Regions from separate parts of the Halomonas sp. 18071143 genome, predicted to be linked through region 1. Evidence: predicted binding sites of a transcription regulator. Region 1 holds the regulator's gene; each other region holds the start of a gene.
The links. The regulator PhoB, encoded in region 1, activates phosphate uptake and scavenging genes when phosphate is short. The targets are predictions, from matches to a motif close to TGTCATANNNNTGTCANA.

Region 1 (6,635 bases):
CCCACCCCGGCGGGGCTTATTCAGCCTAGTCGTGAAGGCGGCGAAAATCAGCCTAGCAGGGCAGGGACAGCTCTGGAAAGCTCCACTTTCCTTCTCACGCAGCCCCCTGTCAACGCAAAACCAATCAAACGACCGTCTTTATCTTCCGCCAGCGCCGTCAAATCCTGCCCATGACCCTCCACTCGCCAGTGCTGCGGTGTGCCCACTGGCGGGTAGGCAACCACCGGGAGCAGAGGCGTTTTGACGATGATCGGCCAGGCGCCGAAGCTTACCGGGGTAGGCGAGCCGCCCAGCGTGGCCGCCAGCGCTTTGGCGCTGGCTTGCAGCGGCTGAACGTACATGGCGTTCACGCCGTCGATGCAGGCCACGTCGCCCAATGCGTATACATTGTGCTGGTGAGTACGAAGCAGCCGGTCCACCTCGATACCGCGGGCGCTGACCGCGAGTCCGGCGGCCTCGGCCAGCGCCGTGCGGGGCGCAAGGCCCGTGGCCAACAGGACGATGTCCACCGTATGGCGCTCGCCGCCGTCGAGCTGCAGTACCAGGTCGCGGTCGGCATTCATGGATAGGCTGTCCAGCGTGCGCCCCAGTGCCAGTTGCATGCCTGCCGTTCGAAAGGTTTCGGCCAGGGCGTGGCCCAGCGGTTCGGGCAGCAGGCGCGGTAGCGGGGTGCTCTCTGGCGCCACCAGGGTGACGTGGTGGCCGCCCGCATGGAGGTCGTTGGCGAATTCGCAGCCCACCAGGCCCGCGCCAATGATCGCCACTCGGCTGGGCTGGGCGAGCGCTGCATAAAGGCGGCGGTAGTCATCCAGGTCGTTGACCGTGAAGCAGCGCCCTTTCAGCGCATCGGGTATCTGGAACGGCGTGCGCGGGGCCGCGCCGGTGGCGAGCACCAGGTGCTCGTAGCGGAGCAGAGTGCCGTTGTCCAGGCGCAGCATCTGGTGTTCCACCGCCAGTTCGACGACTTGCGTGTGGGCCATGACCTGGGCATTCAGTTCGTCGGCGAGCGCTTCTGCGCTGCGCTGCGCCAGCTTTTCGGGGCTCAACCGCTTGGCGAAGCCCGTGGACAGCAGCGGTTTGCTGTACTCTTCGCCACGGTCGGCGCTGACCAGCGCGATGGTGCGAGAATCCCCCTGGCGGCGCAGCGCTCGCGCCAGGCCAATACCGGCCATGCCAGTGCCGACAATGACCAGCTCGGCATGTGGGGATTCGCTGAAGTGTGAATCGGGCATATCGTTATCCGGGGGTAAGGAACAAAAGCCTGCCAAGCCATCATGTTACACTAGCCTTCTTTCCAATTGACTGTTCTGGAGGCTCAGGTGACGCTCGTTGAGTTGCCACGCCCTGCGTTTTCGCTACCCCCCCACTGGCGGCCGGTTGCCGCTGCGCGGCCTGCCATGAGTGCGGCCTGGTGGCAATGGGTGGCCTCGACCGACTCCCTGACGGCGCGCCTGATGGCGGCCGGAGCGCCGAGCCAGTTCCGCGTACGCCTGCTGCGTCAGACCATTGGCCTGCCGTTTCAGGACGAAGCCATGGCGCTGGGCATCGCTCCACGTCGCCACGCCTGGCTACGCGAGGTGGCGCTGTGCATCGACGGCACCCCCTGGGTGGTGGCGCGATCGGTGGCACCGCTGGAGCAGCTGCAGGGCAAAGGCCTGGGGGCCTTGGGCGAGCGTTCGCTGGGCAGCTGGTTGTTTCAGCAGCCGGACCTGGTGCGCGGGCCGTTGCAGGCTACGGCGTCGCTCCCGCGCTTCACGGCGTGGGGTGCCCCCGCCAAGGGGCGTAGCCAGTGGGGGCGTCGCTCGGTGTTTCAGCACGCGGGACTGTCGCTGCTGGTTCAAGAGTATTTTTTATCGACCATGGCCGATGCGCTGAGCCTGCCCTCGCGCTAGGCTATTCTGGAGTTTCTTTCACGAGGTAAGCATGAGCATGGACCGTTCTCTATTGCGGCCAACGGGTTGGGCCCGGCTGGCAGACTTTCTTCAGCTGATGCGCCTGGATCGGCCCATTGGTACCTGGCTGCTCATGTGGCCGACGCTCTGGGCGCTGTGGGTGGCTGCAGAAGGGGTGCCGGGTCGCTCCGTGCTGATCATCTTCATTGCCGGTGTCTACGTGATGCGGGCTGCGGGCTGCGTGGTGAACGACTATGCCGACCGCCATGTGGATGGCCACGTCAAGCGTACTCGCCAGCGCCCCATGGCCACGGGACGCATCAGCGAAACCGAAGCCCAGCTGCTGTTCGTGGCGCTGGTCGCCGCTGCCTTCATTTTGGTGCTGCTGACTAACTGGTTCACCGTGCTGCTGTCGGTGGGCGGCGTGCTGCTGGCTTTCGTGTATCCGTTCATGAAGCGCTACACCCACTTCCCGCAGGTGGTGCTGGGCGCGGCCTTTTCCTGGGCCATTCCCATGGCGTTTGGCGCGGTATTGGGCCACGTGCCTCTGGAAGCCTGGCTGCTGTTCAGTGCCAACCTGCTGTGGACCGTTGCCTACGATACCCAGTACGCCATGGTCGACCGTGACGATGATCTGAAAATCGGTATCAAGTCGACCGCCGTGCTGTTTGGCCGTGCTGACCGGCTGATCATCGGAGTGCTGCAGGCAAGCGTGCTGGCCCTGCTGAGCTGGGTCGCGCTGCGCGTTGGGCTAGGGGGCTTTTTCTGGCTGGGGTTGCTGGGCATGGCGGCGACGTTCGTGTACCAGCAGTGGCTGATCGTCGGGCGCGATCGAGACCGCTGTTTTCAGGCCTTCCTGAACAACCACTGGTCGGGTCTGCTGGTCTTTGCAGGTATTGCCTTGAGCTGGTGGCCGGTAGCGGGCTAAATTGACTGGGTGTCATGGAACTGTCATCAAGTCATGGTGTTATCGTCACACGCATGTCATTGAACCTTCCTGAATAGAGCACCGTGAGGCCCTGGAATGACCGCCAAGACCGTACTGATCGTCGATGATGAGGCGCCGATCCGCGAAATGATCGCCGTGGCGCTGGAGATGGCTGACTATCGCGTGCTTGAAGCGGACAACGCCCAGGATGCCCACGCCATGGTCGTCGACCACCAGCCTGACTTGTTGCTGCTGGACTGGATGATGCCGGGCACCAGCGGCATCGAGCTGGCCCGTCGGCTGAAGCGCGAAGAAGCCACCGCCGAGCTGCCGATCATCATGCTGACGGCCAAGGGCGAAGAGGACAACAAGATCCAGGGCCTGGAAGCGGGTGCCGACGACTATATCACCAAGCCCTTTTCCCCCCGTGAGCTGGTGGCCCGCCTGAAGGCCGTGCTGCGCCGTGCCACGCCGCGTGGCGTGGAAGACCCCATCGAAATCAATGGTCTGCTGTTGGACCCGGTGAGCCACCGGGTCAGCGCCCATGGCAAGGCGCTGGAAATGGGGCCTACCGAGTATCGTCTGCTGCAGTTTTTCATGACCCATCAGGAGCGCGCCTACACGCGCAGCCAATTGCTTGACCAGGTATGGGGTGGCAACGTCTACGTGGAAGAGCGCACGGTGGACGTGCATATTCGTCGTCTTCGTAAAGCGCTGGGCGAGCCTCATCAAAATCTGATTCAAACGGTGCGCGGTACTGGGTACCGGTTCTCTGCGCGAGTGTAAGCGTGCGCCTGTGGAGCCGTGAGATCTGGCGCATCATCTGGCTGGCCCTGTTGGGCCTCTGCCTGGGATGGCTGGTGGATTACCCTGGCGCCGGGCTGGCGGCGGGGCTGCTGTTTTGTCTGGTCTATCATCTGCGCCAGTTTCGAGCGCTCTTCCTTTGGCTGACGCTTCACCCCCACGATGAGCCCCCGGCGGCGAAGGGCATGTGGGGGGAGCTGTTCGACCGCCTCTATCGCTACCAGAAAAGCCAGCGCATTACCCAAAGTCGTTTACGGGCGACGCTGGCGAGAATCCAGGAGTCCTCCGAAGCCATGCGCGATAGCGTGGTGATGCTGGACCGCCACGGCGACCTGGAGTGGTGGAACAGCGCGGCCACCGACATGCTGGGGCTGCAAACCGCCCACGATCGTGGCCAGCACATCACCAACCTGCTGCGCGACCCTCGCTTCATCAGCTACTTCAATGCCCGCGACTACAGCGAGCCGCTGACGCTGACCTCGCCGATCGACGAGCGGCGCATCCTCCAGTATCAGATCACCCTCTACGGCGATGACGAGCGGCTGGTCATGGCCCGTGATATCACGCGCTTGCATCGCCTGGAGCAGATGCGGCGTGACTTCGTCGCCAACGTCTCCCATGAGTTGCGCACTCCGCTGACCGTGCTGTCGGGCTATCTGGAAACCTACGGCGACCTCAAGGAGCTGCTGCCTCCCCGATTGGGTAAAGGGATCGTACAGATGGAGGAGCAGACGCGACGAATGCAGAATCTGGTCAACGACCTGCTGCTGCTGTCACGGCTGGAAATCGACCAGGGAGGCGATGATCACCAGACGCTGGCCGTAGGCCCCATGCTCGACAGCATTCGCCGAGACGCCCTGGCGCTCTCCAGGCAGCAGCACAGTGTGCAGGTCATTCTGGAGAGCGACGCTGGCTTGATCGGCAGCGAGCAGGAGCTGCGCAGCGCCATTTCCAATCTAGCCTTCAATGCCGTGCGCTATACCCCAGAAGGCAGTCAGATCACGTTGCGCTGGTCGGTGGCCGCCAACGGCAGCGGGTGTATCGAGGTCGAGGATGATGGCGATGGCATTGATCCGGTGCATATCCCCCGCCTGACCGAGCGCTTCTATCGAGTGGATAAAGGGCGTAGTACGGCAACAGGAGGGACGGGTCTGGGCCTGGCCATCGTGAAGCACGTGCTGCTGCGCCACGAGGCCCAGCTCAACATAGAGTCACATCCTGGCGAGGGGGCATCCTTTCGCTGTGTCTTCCCTGCCAAGCGAGTCAGCGGCTCGGCTTGAGGGCTCGATGACGCTTTGCGCTCCTCCTTATCCGCTTCCTGCACAACCCCTGTATAAGTGTGCCATATTGGCATAGAACTCTGGTCACACATCACTCATGTGTCATTTTTAACCACCTCAAAGGCGTGGTCATGACCCCCTGAGCCCATGCTTTATACCATCCTTGTTTTTTTAAATTATTGATAATAAATAATTTTTTTGATTTTTGGCATGCGTGGCACAACGTATGCAATATTCTAGGCAAGGAAGATTACCGCAGGAACTGGTAAGACATGAAGTCACTCTTCCTTAACTATGCGGTATTAACAGCGATCGAGGAGGCGGAATATGATGTCCAAGGAACTACTCAAGAAAGCTGGTATTTTAGGTGTTTCTTTTGGCCTGATGGCAAGTCCACTGGCATTTGCAGACACCACGGATCACTCATCCATCGACCAGAATCAGGATGTAACCGTCGAAGATGAGCCCATGAACACACAGTCTGGTACGGCTGAGCCCGGTAGCTACGACACAGAAGACCTGACCACTGATCACGGCACACAAGGTCCCGACGTCGTGGATGAGCCAGAGTCTACCAACATGAGCGGCGGTGCCGAGTACACTCCGGAAGATGTGGTAGAAGAAAATAGCGGCAGCTAAACGTAACAATTCTTTGCAAAGCTGAAAAAAACTCTTACGCTTAGGAGTGAGCAAACTGAGGGCAAGGATGTCCCATAGCAAGGATGCTCACCGATTCAAGGATGAATCAGAAAACGGTCAAGACACTGGTCAGGGTAAATTCCAAGGTTGGAGTCCCGCAAACGGAGAGGAAGCCAGCAGTCAGTATCGTTCATAAGTAAGAGTGGTCGAGACCCCGCCTAGCGGGGTCTAATTTTTTGTGCCTGCTATATGGGCGGCCCTGTGATGAATGGCTCTGATTCAGAGCGCCGAGCCTGCCGCCTTATCCCGCGTGTCCGGTGTGCCACGATAGTGGCGGTCCCACATGAGGACTGCGCCTGCGACGGCGCCTGGAATCAGGAACAGGTTGGCCAAGGGGATCCAGGTGATGAGCATGACCAGCCCGCCATATGTCATGCTCGGCCACCAGCGCCGTGAAAGCCTGCTGCGCATGTCCTTGAACGACACTTTGTTGTTATCCATCGGGTAGTCCAGATAGGTAATGGCCATGACCCAGGCAGAAAAGAGCGCCCATAAGGGAGGCGCGAAGACGTTCAAGCCGGGAATCCAGCTGAACAGGAACAATACGGCCATGCGCGGCAGAATATAGCTCAGCTTGACCAGCTCTCGACCCACGGCGTCCAGCGCCGTTTTGGCCAGCCCTCGGTCATCCAGAGGCTCACGCCCGGTGGCCTGGCGCTCTACCTGAGCCGCCAGAAACCCATAGAAAGGCGCTGCGATCAGGTGAGTCACCAGGGTGAAGCTAAAAAAGATCACCACCAGCAAGCTGATGAAGAATAGCGGCCAGATCAGCCACGACAACCACTCCAGCCAGCCAGGCACCATGGCCATGCTGCTCTCCAGCCAGCCCGAAAAGCGTGTGAAGACCACGTAAACCATACCCGTATACACGAGCAGATTGACCAGAATGGGTAGAAAAACATAGCGCCTTAGCCCGGGCTGATACACCAGGCGGGTGCCTTGCCCCAATGCGTTGAGTGCATTCACGCGACATTACTCCCTAAAAAAACGCCCAGACAATGGTCTGGGCGTATTGCAGGAGGGTTTGACGGC
Region 2 (6,635 bases), 1.2 Mb from region 1:
GGAGATTCCATGCGTCATTATGAAATCGTGTTCATGGTCCACCCGGATCAGAGCGAGCAAGTACCGGCAATGGTCGAGCGCTACACCAGCATCGTCACCGAAAGCGGCGGTACCGTGCATCGTCTGGAAGATTGGGGCCGTCGCCACCTGGCTTACCCGATCAACAAGATCCACAAAGCCCACTACGTGCTGATGAACGTTGAGTGCACCGGCGAGACTCTCGAAGAAATCGAGAACATCTTCCGCTTCAACGACGCCATCATCCGCAGCCTGGTTGTGCGCTGCAAGGAAGCCGTTACCGAAGCTTCTCCGATGATGAAGCCGGCAGAAGAAAAGCGTCCGCGTCGCGAAGAAAAGCCGCGCGCTGAAGCTGAAGAAACTGCCTGATTCTATCCACTGCACGTTTTAAGGAGCTAGTCCATGGCACGTTTTTTCCGTCGCCGCAAGTTTTGCCGCTTCACTGCTGAAGGCGTCAAGCAGATCGACTACAAAGATCTCGACACGCTGAAGGCTTACATCACGGAAACCGGCAAGATCGTTCCGAGCCGTATCACCGGCACCAAAGCACGCTATCAGCGTCAGCTGGCGACCGCTATCAAGCGTTCACGCTACCTGGCACTGCTGCCCTACTCCGATAGCCACCAGTAAGCGTTTAACGTGATGCTGGCACTGGCAAGATGGCTGATGCGCGGAACGCCCTATGCCGTAGGCGGGGCGGCCCTGGCATCGCTGGTGCCCTGGCTGTTTTGGCTGGGCGCCGCCATTGCCGCACTGGTGACCTTGCGCAAGGGTTTTGCCCCTGCGCTGCCGGTCATCATCGCCGCTGCTCTGCCTGCCGGTTTCTGGTGGGCACAAGGTGACGTGATACCACTGGCCAGCGTTCTGCTGGTCACGCTGATGTCCGTCATCCTGCGCGAGCGGATGCGCTGGAGCGAAGCCTTGATCGTGGGCACATTGGCTGCCGCCGTCATGGTTCAGCTGGGCATCTTCAGCCCGCCGGGGGGAACGCAGCTCATGCTGGAGCAGCTGCGGGAGAGCTCTACCGAGATCGACCGTATGCTCACCGAGTTTGCCAACCAGGGCGTCGACACGACGGCCTTGGCTGCCATGGTCATCGGTGGTGTCACGGGGCTGGTCGTGCTGCTGGCCGCCATTATCTGTCTGGCGCTGGCCCGCAGTTGGCAAGCCGGGCTGTATAACCCCGGTGGCTTTCGCGAAGAGTTTCATGCGTTGCGCCTGAGCCCCCGTGAGCTTGCCGTTCTGGTGGTGTTGGGAGTGGCAGGCATGGCGCTTGGTGCGCAGGCGCTGGCGATGCTCTGCTGGGTTCCGCTGCTGATTGCCGGTATTGCGTTGGTGCATGGTTTTATTGGAATAAAGGGGATGAACGGGCTGTGGCTGGTGGCATTTTATGTGCTGCTGATCACGACCTGGCCCACGATTCTCATTGTGCTGCTGTTGGGGCTGATCGATACATTTGCGAACGTTCGCGCACGCCTTGCCCGCAGCAACTGACAAGAGGTTTACGAGATGGAAGTCATTCTGCTCGACAAGATTGGTAAGCTGGGCGGCCTGGGTGACAAGGTCACTGTCAAGCCTGGTTATGGTCGTAACTACCTGGTGCCTTACGGCTTAGCCGTACCGGCCACCAAGGACAACATCGAAGCGTTCGAAGCGCAGCGTGCCGAACTCGAAGCGCAAGCCGCTGAGCGTAAGGCGGAAGCCCAGGCGCGTGCCGAGCAACTCAACGACATCGAACTGTCGTTGGTGTCCAAGGCAGGCGACGAAGGCAAGCTGTTCGGCTCTATCGGTCCTCGTGACCTGGCCGACGCGATCTCCTCTGCGGGAATCGACGTCGCCAAGAGCGAAGTACGTATGCCGCAAGGCCCGATTCGTCAAACTGGCGAATACGACATCGACCTCCACCTGCATGCAGAAGTGGACGCCGTTGTACGCGTGGTCGTTGTCGCCGAGTAATCATACTCGCCAACGCTGACGCCTCAAAGGGCGCGGGTTCTCCCGCGCCCTTTGTCTTTTTAGACCCTTTGTCTTTTTAGACCCTTTGTCTTTTTAGGCCCTGTGGCTCTTTTGGCAAAGGGCGACACAGCAGGCTTATAAAGCCCTCACTTTACGCGGGGGCCAGTGGTGTTATCCGAGCCGCACGGCTAAGATAAGCGCCGTTGGCTATCGGGTAATTGTTAAGGAGCTCGCAATGCAGGACCAGCCTTCTGCTGATCAGGAAACGGCAGCGTTAAAACTGCCACCGCATTCATTGGAAGCGGAGCAGTCGGTGTTAGGCGGGCTCATGCTGGACAACCAGGCGTGGGACAACGTCTCCGAGCGTCTGGTGGCTGACGATTTTTACCGCTATGAACATCGGCTGGTGTTCAATGTGATGACGCATCTGGCCGAGTCGGGCCAGCCGCTGGACGTCGTGACCCTTTCCGAAGCGCTGGAAGCCCGCGACCAGCTGGATACGGTGGGCGGACTGAGTTTCCTGGCCGAGCTGGCGCGCAACACGCCTTCGGCCAGCAACATACGCGCCTATGCCGATATCGTCCGTGAGCGTGCCACGCTGCGTAAGCTCATCCGGGCGGCCAACCAGATTGCCGAAGGGGCTTTTTCGCCTCAGGGCAGGCCCGCCGACGAGCTGCTCAACGAGGCCGAGCGGCTGGTGTTCCAGATTGCCGAAGAGCGGCCCAAGACCGGTGGCCCCATTGGCATGAGTGACCTGCTCACCAAGGCCGTGGATCGAATCGATGAGCTGTTCAACCTGAAAGGGGAAATGACCGGCCTTTCCACCGGCTTCCGGGATCTGGATGAGATGACTTCGGGCCTGCAGCCTTCCGATCTGGTCATCATTGCCGGACGCCCCTCGATGGGCAAGACCACCTTCGCCATGAACCTGGTCGAGCATGCGGTCATTTCCAGCGACAAGCCGGTGATGGTGTTTTCCATGGAGATGCCCGCCGAATCGCTGATGCTGCGTGTGCTCTCGTCATTGGGGCGTATCGATCAGACCCGCGTGCGTTCGGGGCAGTTGGAAGACGAAGATTGGCCGCGGCTGACCTCGGCGGTGAACCTGCTGAAAGACAAGCAGCTTTTCATCGATGACACGGCGGCCCTGTCACCCAATGAGATGCGCTCACGGTTACGCCGGGTGGTGCGTGAGCACGGCAATATTGCCCTGATCATGATCGACTATCTGCAGCTGATGCAGATTCCTGGCTTTAACGAAAACCGCACGGGCGAGATTTCGGAAATTTCGCGTTCGCTGAAAGGCCTGGCCAAGGAGTTCCAGTGCCCGGTGGTGGCGCTTTCCCAGCTGAACCGCTCGCTGGAGCAGCGTCCCAACAAGCGTCCGGTCATGTCGGATTTGCGTGAGTGTGTCACGGGAGACACGCGGGTGATGCTGGCAACCGGAGAGCGGTTGCCGATTGGTGATCTGGTCGGGCAAACGCCGGACGTCATATCGCTGGGTGAAGATGGCAAGCTGCGCCGCTCGACGACGGATTTGGTGTGGTCAGTGGGCACCAAGCCAGTATTCGAGATTTGTTTGGCTAGTGGGCGGCGTATACGTGCAACAGCCAGGCATCGATTGAAAGCGCTATGGGATTGGAAAACGGTGGCCGAGCTCAAGGTAGGGGATCGTATCGCCTTGGCCAGGCAGTTAGCGCAGCCTGAGCATCCGGTCGTGTGGGAGGAGCATGCGCTTATCCTGCTGGCGCATTTGCTGGGTGACGGCAGCTATGTCAAAGGACAGCCGCTGCGCTATACCACCGCTAGTGAAGCGAATAGCGACGTTGTGAAGCGCTGCGCAGAGCAGTTTGGCTCGACGGTGACTCGCCATGCGGGACGCGGCAACTGGCATCAACTTGTCATTGCTGGCAATGGCAATCGCTGGCACGCCCAGGGAGTGGGCGCCTGGTTGAAATCGCTGGGTATCTTTGGGCAGCGCTCTGCAGAAAAATATATTCCAGGTGACATCTTCAGGCTGTCCGATCAGCAGCTCGCGCTGTTCATACGTCATTTGTGGGCCACCGACGGCAGCATTACGACAGATAAAAATGGGCGCACACGCGTCTATTTTTCTACGGTTAGCCGTCGCCTTATCGATGATGTCAGCGCGCTGCTACTACGTTTCGGTATTGTGACCCGAATCCGCCATGTCGTGTCAGGAGAGGGGAGTGGTTGGTATACCGCCGACGTGTCGGGAAGCGATCAACAGCAGCGCTTTGCACAGAATATTGGGGCTTTTGGGCATCAGGTGGCGTCGTTAGCACCGCTGAAAGCGGCATCCGTCGTGGCGAACACCAATATCGATACCTTGCCCCAGGAGGTGTTCGAGCATGTCAAACAGGCCATGCTTGCTAAAGGCGTGAGTCACCGGAAAATGGCTGCAATGCGTGGCACATCTTATGGCGGCTCGTCCCATTTTAGCTTTGCTCCTTCCCGGGAAACCCTTGGCAGCTATGCAGATGCGCTGGGCGATGTGGCTTTGGCACAGATTGCCTCCAGCGATCTCTTTTGGGACCAAGTCGTCGAGATACGCCCTTGCGGTGAAGAAGAGGTCTTCGATTTGACCGTCCCCGGTGACGCGTGCTGGCTAGCGGATGGCATCGTGAGCCATAACTCGGGCGCGATCGAGCAGGATGCAGACGTCATTGCCTTCGTGTATCGCGACGAAGTGTATAACCGCGATAACCCGGATAACCAGGGCCTGGCCGAGCTGATCATTGGTAAGCAGCGTAATGGCCCCATTGGAACGGTACACATGGCCTTCATAGGCAAATACACGCGCTTCGAAGATCTGGCGCCGGATAGTTACGGTGAAGCCTTCGGCGATTGACTTGAGGCTGAGGGGGGAGCACGTATAATGCGCTCCCCGTTGGCTGAGTCGTCTGGGTAACCCTCACTGGAAGGGCGGGATGAGAAGCGTGGGTCAATCGCATTGGTAGATAGACAGGAGTAACGCATGGCAGGTGGTTTTAGGCGCGGTAACCGTAAGCGGCTTCCCAAGCTGGAAGGTCGGGGTGAGCTCCAGTCGTTAGAGCGTGAAGGTCCCTTCAAGGAGTGGTTGGGCATGCCCGACCTTTACCGCTACCACCTGGTAGTGGAAGGGGAGCAGTACAGCTACCAGACAGAAGATGCGGAATTACCGGTCACCATTGGCGACAAGGTCGTGTTCCGTTACAAGGAAACCAAAGGGGGCAACTGGATCGATCGCAATTCCCTAGGCAAGGCCATCGACCCCTCGGAATATCAGTAACACGACACACATCTTGACGTTTCGGTCAGGAACTCTTTTCTGTTATTGCCCTCTTAGAGAGATAGTGCCAGGGTAATATGATTGTCATGGGGCAAGGGCATGCTGTGCTCCATGGCAATGACCAATAACAGGAGGGAACCATGGAACTTAAAGAGCTTAAACAGTTCGTCGAACGTCATGACAATTTTGAAATTCGAGTAATCACGCACTCGGGCAGCCGGTTTTATCAGGTCGAGCTTGAAGATGTCGAGGGTGAGCGCCATATGCTGACCCAGCGTGGCAAGCCCATGCTGTTTCGTTCGCTGGACGATGTCTACCTCGAACTCAAGCGGGCAGGTATCCACCGGGCGTATCTTGTGCAGCACGTGCCTCAGGATGAAGTCATTGGTCGCGACGCCCACTACAGCGCGCCGCTGACCTCGCGTATGCCGCTGGTATTCTGACGCCCAGGCATCACTGATTGCGCGAGCGTGACCCGCATTTTTCCCACCATTGGCCCAGCCGAATTCGGCGACGGGCAAAGAACCGATAGCCTGCATCCATGACGGCGCGCAGGCCAGGCAAGCAAGACAGTCTTACCAGCCGCCTGTAGCCCAACACGGCATACAGGGCCCGGCTGGCATCCATCCCCACATACCAGTTTCCCTGCTGATCCTGAAGATGCAGTTGCCCCATCATGGCCTCGAAGCTGAGCCCCAATGCGCCGGGATCGAAATCCTCGTGCTGAATATCGACCAGACGAATGCGCTGGTGGTGGCGATGTTTGGCTAGCCAGGCCACTTCGACGCGACAAAAGGGGCAGTGTCCATCGTGGTAGAGCGTGACCGGTGGTTCGGCATGCAGCGTTGCGAAACGGCTCATGAGGAGCGCTCCTCGTGGGGGTATCCTTGGGTGTGAGCGGCTTGCTCGTAACCGGCGGCAGTGGGGGGCGATGCCAGGAGCTGCTCTACCTGCTGGCGCAGAACGCCACCACCGCGCCTTCAGGAGCCCGGCGGAGGGTAGGCAGGGTCAGGGAAAGCTGGTCACCCAGAATGAGTAGCAAAGGCTTGGACATGGGTTGGTATACAGTTGTACAAATTATGTTGATAGTATAACTTTATCCCGCGTCTTTGCTGAAAAGTGATAAGATTTAGACCATTGTGAATGATCGACAGCCCCCAGGAGTAAGTGAGATGGCCGACAGCGTTGTAAAGGATCAACCAGGTGAAGGGCGCTTGGCCCACGCGCCAAGCAGTCATCCTCCGGTTGCCCCCGCCAAGGTGGGCGTGGTGCTGGCCAATCTGGGGACGCCCGATGCGACTGACTACTGGTCCATGCGGCGCTATCTCAACGAATTCCTGTCGGATAAGCGGGTCGTGGACTATGCGGG
Region 3 (6,635 bases), 460 kb from region 1:
CTGGACCTGCTTTGCCGACGGCTCGCCATTCGCCGTTTTGCCGAACTCGCACTCCCTGGGCTGCTGTTCCTCAACGTCATGCCGCTGACCATCGTCGAGCGTGATTTCCGCGAGGGGCTGACGCTGGGCTTCATTCAGGAGAGTGGCCTGCCGCCGGAGCGGGTGGTGATCGAGCTGACCGAGCACGTGCCCATTCACGATTACGACCTGATGCGCCAAGCGGTGGCTCACTACCGCGACATGGGGTTTCAGGTGGCCCTGGATGACCTGGGGGCCGGTCACTCCAGCCTGCGCCACTGGGCGGAGCTGCGCCCGGATTTCGTCAAGCTGGACCGCCATTTCATTTCCGGCATCGATCAGGAACCCGCCAAGCGGGAGTTTCTGCGCTCGATACTGGACGTCGCCAAAAGCCTCGACTGCCAGCTCATCGCAGAAGGGGTCGAAACCGCGGCAGAGCACCTGTGCCTGTGGGAGCTGGACCGTGGATTGGCGCTGTTGCAGGGGTTCTACTTCGCACGTCCCAGCGTTCAGCCGCCTGTTCAGCTCAATACGCTGCTGCCCGCCACCACGCAATTGAAAACTCCCGCCGGGCGTACGGCGCATACCATCCTGCGCAGCGTGGAGGCCGTGGCGCCCAGTGTGTCAGTGCCCACGTTGGCGGAACGGTTTCGTGAAACGCCGCATCTGCGCTGCGTGGCTGTGATCGAACAGGGCGTGCCCATTGCCGTGGTGCGGCGCAACGGGTTCCTGACGCTGTTCACCAACCCTTATAGCCATTCGCTGTACGCCAAGCGCTGCGTGCTGGACATCGCCGATCGCAAGATGCTGGTGGCCGCCGCCGACATGCCCTTGGAAACGCTGAGCCAGCAGCTGACCGACAGCCGCGACATCGAACAGGAGGACTTCGTCATCGTCGATGGCGAAGGGCAGTATCTGGGTATGGGCAATATCGTCGATTTGCTGCGCGAGATCACCGCCATCCAGGTGCGTCAGGCGCGCCATGCCAATCCGCTCACCGGGCTGCCCGGTAACATTCTGATCAATGAAACCCTCACGGCCTACCTGAGCCAGGGCAATGGCTTTGCCGCTGCCTACGTGGATCTGGATCACTTCAAGGCGTTCAACGATGCCTATGGTTATGCCCGCGGGGATCATGTGATCATCTCGCTGTCGCGGCTATTGCAGGCTCAGGTGGAAAGCGCGGGGGGCTTCATCGGGCATATCGGTGGCGACGACTTCATGATGCTGTTACCGCTGGAGCACTGGGAGAGCGTGTGCCAGCAGATTCTGGCCTCCTTCGAGGTCATGGCCCCGAGCTTCTACGAGGAAGAGGATCGCCAGAGAGGCGGGCTTTCCATCGAAAGCCGTCAGGGAAGCGTCAGCTTTTTCCCTTTCGTCAGCGTGTCGGTAGCCGTCAAGCCCATCAGTGACCCGGGCCAATGCAAGGCCCTGGACATTGCCAGCCAGCTCTCCGAACTCAAGCACCAGGCGAAGAAGATTGCCGGGAACAGCCTGTTCGTGGAACGGCGTGGCTGCTGCGTGGGGCCGTGAGCCGCCAGAGCGGCAGGTCGTTCACGCGGGTGTCATGTAGACGTCACGAAGTTGTCACCCGCCAGACTCGCCGCTGTCATCCTGGGGCGTCAGGATACATCCACCTCTTCACTACCCCGTTAGGTGATCCATGCAATCCTCTCGTCTCTCTACCGTGTCACTCTCGCGCACCCTGATCAGTGCTGCCGTTGCCAGTGCCTTCGCTTTCAGTGCGATGAATGCGGCTGCCGATCTCTCCTCACGCTACGTGGACAACGATGGCGACATGGTGGCCGATATCCCCAGCGATGAGTCTCGGTGGGTCGATCCGGACACGCTGGTCTTTGCTTACACGCCGGTTGAAGACCCGGCGGTCTACGCCGACGTATGGGCGGGTTTCCTGGATCACCTGAGCGAAGCGACGGGTAAACGCGTTCAGTTCTTCCCGGTGCAGTCGAATGCTGCCCAGCAGGAAGCGCTGCGCGCTGGCCGTCTGCACGTGGCGGGCTTCAACACCGGTGGCGTACCGGTGGCGGTCAACTGTGGCGGCTTCCGTCCCTTCGCCATCATGGCGGCCGAAGATGGCAGCTACGGTTACGAAATGGAGATCATCACCTACCCCGGTAGCGGTATCGACGGCATGGAAGACCTGCAGGGTCGTCAGTTGGCCTTCACTTCCGAAACGTCCAACTCGGGCTTCCGCGCACCGTCCGCGCTGCTGCGCTCCGAGTACGGTCTGGAAGCCGGTGATGACTTCGAAACGGCTTTCTCCGGCTCCCACGACAACTCCATCCTGGGCGTCATCAACAAGGATTACGATGCGGCGGCCATTGCCAACTCCGTTGCCCATCGCATGCTGTCACGGGGTGTCATCAACGAGGGTGATTACGAGGTGATCTACACCTCCGAAACCTTCCCCACCACGGCATACGGCACCGCCCACAACCTGACGCCCGAACTGCAGCAGCAGATCCAGGATGCGTTCTTCAGCTACGACTGGGAAGGCACCGCCCTGCAGGCGGAGTTCGAGAACTCTGGCGAAGCGCAGTTCATCCCCATCAGCTATGAAGAGCACTGGTCGGTCATCCGCACCATTGCCGATGCCAATGGCGTCACTTACGACTGCGATTGATTCCAGCGCTGCGTGACCCTGTCGGCCAGGAGGGCAACCTTCTGGCCGACGCGTTATGGGGTCGAGTCAGTTGAACGTTTTGAGCGACAAGCAAACGAGGCATTCTCCATGTTGACACTCACTGGCGTTGGCAAGCGTTACCCGACGGGCGACCGCGCGCTGACCGATATTCACCTATCGCTGCCCAAAGGCCAGGTGATGGCGCTGATTGGGCCATCGGGTGCAGGCAAAAGTACCCTGATCCGCTGCGTCAATCGTCTGGTGGAGCCCAGCCAGGGCAGTATCCGCCTGGAAGAGACCGAACTGACCAAGCTGTCGGGCAGCCGCCTGCGTCACGCACGTCGCTCCATGGGCATGATTTTTCAGGAATATGCCCTGGTCGACCGGCTGACCGTCATGGAAAACGTGCTGTCGGGCCAGCTGGGCTATGTCGGCTTCTGGCGCAGCTTCTTGCGCCGCTACCCCCAGGAAGCCGTTGCTGAAGCATTTCGCCTGTTGGAGCGAGTGGGCTTGCCCCATGCCATCGACAAGCGCGCCGACGCGCTGTCGGGTGGCCAGCGCCAGCGTGTCGGCATCGCCCGCGCACTGCTGCAAAGCCCCAAGTTATTGCTGGTGGATGAGCCCACCGCCAGCCTGGACCCCAAAACCTCGCGCCAGATCATGCGTCTGATTCGCGAGCTGTGCGCCGAGCGCGAGCTGGCTGCCATCATCAATATTCATGACGTGGCTCTGGCGCAGCAGTTTGCCGACCGCATTGTGGGCCTGCGTGCCGGACAAATCGTCTTCGACGGCAAGCCCAGCGAACTCACCAGCGAGATCCTCACCACCATCTATGGGGAAGAGGACTGGGACACCACGCCCGAGCCCGCCGACGAAGAGGACGAGGCAACACAGGTAACTCGTACTGCAGCGTCAGTCGCCAAAACACACCATGACGCGCGGCCGCTCGCCCAGGTCGCCAGTGGAGGCGCGCTATGAGCACGGCAGACGCCACGGCGCGCCAGCAAGCTGCGCGCCAGGGTCAGTGGCGGCGTCTGCCGCTGATCGAAAACCCACGGCTGCGCTGGGGCCTGGCCATCGGTGTGGTGGTGTATCTGGTGCTGGCGCTGTCGTCGGTGCAGGTCAACTGGGCGCGGGTGGCGGAAGGCTCCGGCCGAGCGCTCAACTTTCTAGGGGCTTTTTTGCAGCCCGATTTCCTCAGTCGCCAGAACGACATCATCGCCGGGCTGATGGAAAGCCTGACCATGACGCTGACCTCCACCGTGATCGGCGTCTTGCTGGCGATCCCGGTAGGCCTGGGCGCGGCACGCAACATTGCCCCGCTGCCCATCTATACCCTGTGCCGCGCCATCATTGCCATCTCGCGGACGTTTCAGGAGATCATCATCGCCATTCTGTTCGTGGTGATGTTCGGCTTCGGGCCGTTTGCGGGCATGCTGACGCTGGCCTTCGCCACCATCGGTTTCATGGCCAAGCTGTTGGCAGAAGATATCGAGGACCTGGACTGGAAACAGGTCGAAGCCGTGCGTGCCACGGGGGCAAGCTGGTGGCAAACCATGAACCATGCGGTGCAGCCGCAGGTGATGCCGCGCTTGATCGGGCTCTCCATGTACCGTCTGGACATCAATTTCCGTGAATCGTCGGTGATCGGCATCGTCGGCGCGGGGGGCATTGGCGCCACGCTGAACACCTCGCTGAGCCGTTACGAATACGGCACCTCGGCGGCGATCCTGCTGATCATCATTGCCATCGTGCTGATGAGTGAATACGCCTCCAGCCATGTGCGCCGCTGGACCCAGTAGCGCTGCGATGCTTTAACCCGTAAAGGAAATTTCCATGCCTGTTTCGAGTTCCCCTCAAGGCGTGCCGCAGTGGCAGCGGCGCACCACCCGTGCCCAGTGGCTCCAGTATGTGGCCTGGCTGGCAGGTGTCTGCCTTTTCCTGCTCTGCTGGAAAGTGATCTCCGACAACACCATGTGGGTGTTCGTGGAGGATGCTGGCCGCCAGGGCAGTGACCTGATCAACCGCATGATGCCGCCCCGCTGGGAGTATGCCAGCGTCCTCTGGAAGCCCATGTGGGACACCCTCAACATCGCCACGCTAGGCACCGCGCTGGGCATCGTCATGGCGTTCCCGGTAGCTTTTCTGGCGGCTCGCAACACGACGCCCCACCCGCTGGTGCGCAGCCTGGCGTTGACCATCATCGTTTCGTCACGCTCCATCAACTCGCTGATCTGGGCGATGCTGCTGGTGACCATTCTCGGCCCCGGCGTGCTGGCGGGCATCATTGCCATTGCGCTACGCTCCATTGGGTTCGTGGGCAAGCTGCTCTATGAAGCCATCGAAGAGATCCACCCCACGCCCGTCGAGGCCATCAGCGCTACCGGGGCGAGCCGCCTGCAGGTGATGAACTACGGCGTGTTGCCCCAGGTGATGCCCGCGTTCGCCGGTATCAGCGTGTACCGCTGGGATATCAACATTCGTGAGTCCACGGTGCTGGGGCTGGTGGGCGCAGGCGGCATCGGGCTGCAGCTCAACGCCTCGATCAACAGCCTGGCCTGGAATCAGGTCAGCGTCATCTTCGTGCTGATCTTTGCCACCGTGCTGGTGTCCGAGTGGGTCTCTGCCCGCGTGCGCCACGCCATCATCTGACCGGGAGATACCATGCGCTTTCCTGATGCCGACATCATGACCATCGACCTGATGCGCCACGGTGAGCCACTGGGTGGCCGCATGCTGCGCGGCAGCACCGACCACCCCCTCAGCGAAACCGGTTGGCAGCAGGCCACGGCGGCCGTGATGCGTCACACGGTCGATGGCAGGCCGCCGTTCGATGCCATCGTCAGCTCCCCCCTGGCGCGTTGCCATGAGTTTGCCTTGTGGTTGGGGGAGGAGTTCGACCTGCCCGTGCAAGTGGACGATGACCTGGCCGAGCTCTATCTGGGACGCTGGGAAGGCAAGACCCATGACCAGGTGTTTGCCGAGGAGGGGCACGCGCTGATGAACGCCTTCTGGCACGATCCCACCACGGCAGCGCCGCCGGAAGGGGAAAGCCTGGCGGCGCTGGATGCCCGCGTGAGTGAAGCGTGGCAGCGCCTGCTGAGCCGCCCGCCGGGCAAACACGTGCTGGTGGTGGCGCATCTATTCGTCTGCAACGCGCTGCTGCGTCAGGTGATTGCCCAGCCGCTGACCCACGGGCTGGTGATGGACCTGCCTTACGCCGCCATGAGTCGACTACGCCACGAGCGCCATGCGCTGGGCGAAACGACCTTCGTGGAGTGGATCGGGCGCTGAGATGCGTTGCCTGATACGCCCTGACGGATGCTCTTCCGTATAGGCGGCTAGCGGGCACGCGTGACCTGGGCCATGATAGAGACACCCTATCGAGGCTTCTCAGGAGTGCCCCATGCCGTTTGCCCGCGTTTATTCCCTCCTGTCTCTGGCCCTGCTGTTAGTACTGGCCGGTTGTGCCAGCAAGGACGTGGCTCCCCCCGCCAAGCCGCCCGTGCAAGGGGGCATGTCACTGGAGCGTGCGCTGATTCTCTCTTACGCCCAGCAATCCATCGGCATTCCTTACCGCTTTGGCGGCAACTCACCGGATGGTCTGGACTGCTCTGGCCTGGTCGAAATGACCTACCGCGCAGCCGGATTACGTGTGCCCCGCACGGCGGACGGCCAGTACCGTGCTCTGCCACGGGTCGATACCCCCCGCCCAGGCGATCTGCTTTTCTTTGGCGAGGGCAGCAAGGCCACCCACGTGGGCATTTATGGCGGTAATCGTCAGATGATCCATGCCCCGGGCAGTGGCCGTGCCGTGGTCAGCGTTCCGCTGGATATCGACTACTGGCAGCAGCGCTTTTTGGGGGCGGCTTCACTGGCGCCCTAGCAGCAACCGACAAGGCTCCGAGAATCACACGCAGCCTTTGCGGATGCCTGCACGCGCGTTGATAGAGCGCTGTTGCCGCCAGGAACA

Region 2: KVY02_RS05345 (DUF6482 family protein) is a predicted target of PhoB. The motif match lies at 5,338-5,355, and genes of this name have one in related genera.
Region 3: phnD (phosphate/phosphite/phosphonate ABC transporter substrate-binding protein) is a predicted target of PhoB. The motif match lies at 1,582-1,599, and genes of this name have one in related genera.

What each region holds. Positions count from the first base shown of each region.
Region 1 covers NZ_CP078120.1:3,757,080-3,763,714, reverse strand. Annotated here, with positions in the region: gene KVY02_RS17680 (NAD(P)/FAD-dependent oxidoreductase) at 48-1,232, opposite strand; gene KVY02_RS17675 (chorismate--pyruvate lyase family protein) at 1,320-1,892, shown strand; gene ubiA (4-hydroxybenzoate octaprenyltransferase) at 1,930-2,820, shown strand; gene phoB (phosphate regulon transcriptional regulator PhoB) at 2,917-3,606, shown strand; gene phoR (phosphate regulon sensor histidine kinase PhoR) at 3,609-4,904, shown strand; gene KVY02_RS17655 (hypothetical protein) at 5,232-5,543, shown strand; gene cysZ (sulfate transporter CysZ) at 5,823-6,569, opposite strand.
Region 2 covers NZ_CP078120.1:1,113,055-1,119,689, forward strand. Annotated here, with positions in the region: gene rpsF (30S ribosomal protein S6) at 10-387, shown strand; gene rpsR (30S ribosomal protein S18) at 421-648, shown strand; gene KVY02_RS05325 (hypothetical protein) at 661-1,512, shown strand; gene rplI (50S ribosomal protein L9) at 1,528-1,974, shown strand; gene KVY02_RS05335 (replicative DNA helicase) at 2,210-4,846, shown strand; gene KVY02_RS05340 (hypothetical protein) at 4,973-5,266, shown strand; gene KVY02_RS05345 (DUF6482 family protein) at 5,407-5,709, shown strand; gene KVY02_RS05350 (thiol-disulfide oxidoreductase DCC family protein) at 5,720-6,127, opposite strand; gene hemH (ferrochelatase) at 6,439-6,635, shown strand, end outside.
Region 3 covers NZ_CP078120.1:354,353-360,987, forward strand. Annotated here, with positions in the region: gene KVY02_RS01770 (bifunctional diguanylate cyclase/phosphodiesterase) at 1-1,551, shown strand, start outside; gene phnD (phosphate/phosphite/phosphonate ABC transporter substrate-binding protein) at 1,682-2,662, shown strand; gene phnC (phosphonate ABC transporter ATP-binding protein) at 2,771-3,640, shown strand; gene phnE (phosphonate ABC transporter, permease protein PhnE) at 3,637-4,464, shown strand; gene phnE (phosphonate ABC transporter, permease protein PhnE) at 4,499-5,314, shown strand; gene KVY02_RS01795 (histidine phosphatase family protein) at 5,327-5,956, shown strand; gene KVY02_RS01800 (C40 family peptidase) at 6,069-6,548, shown strand.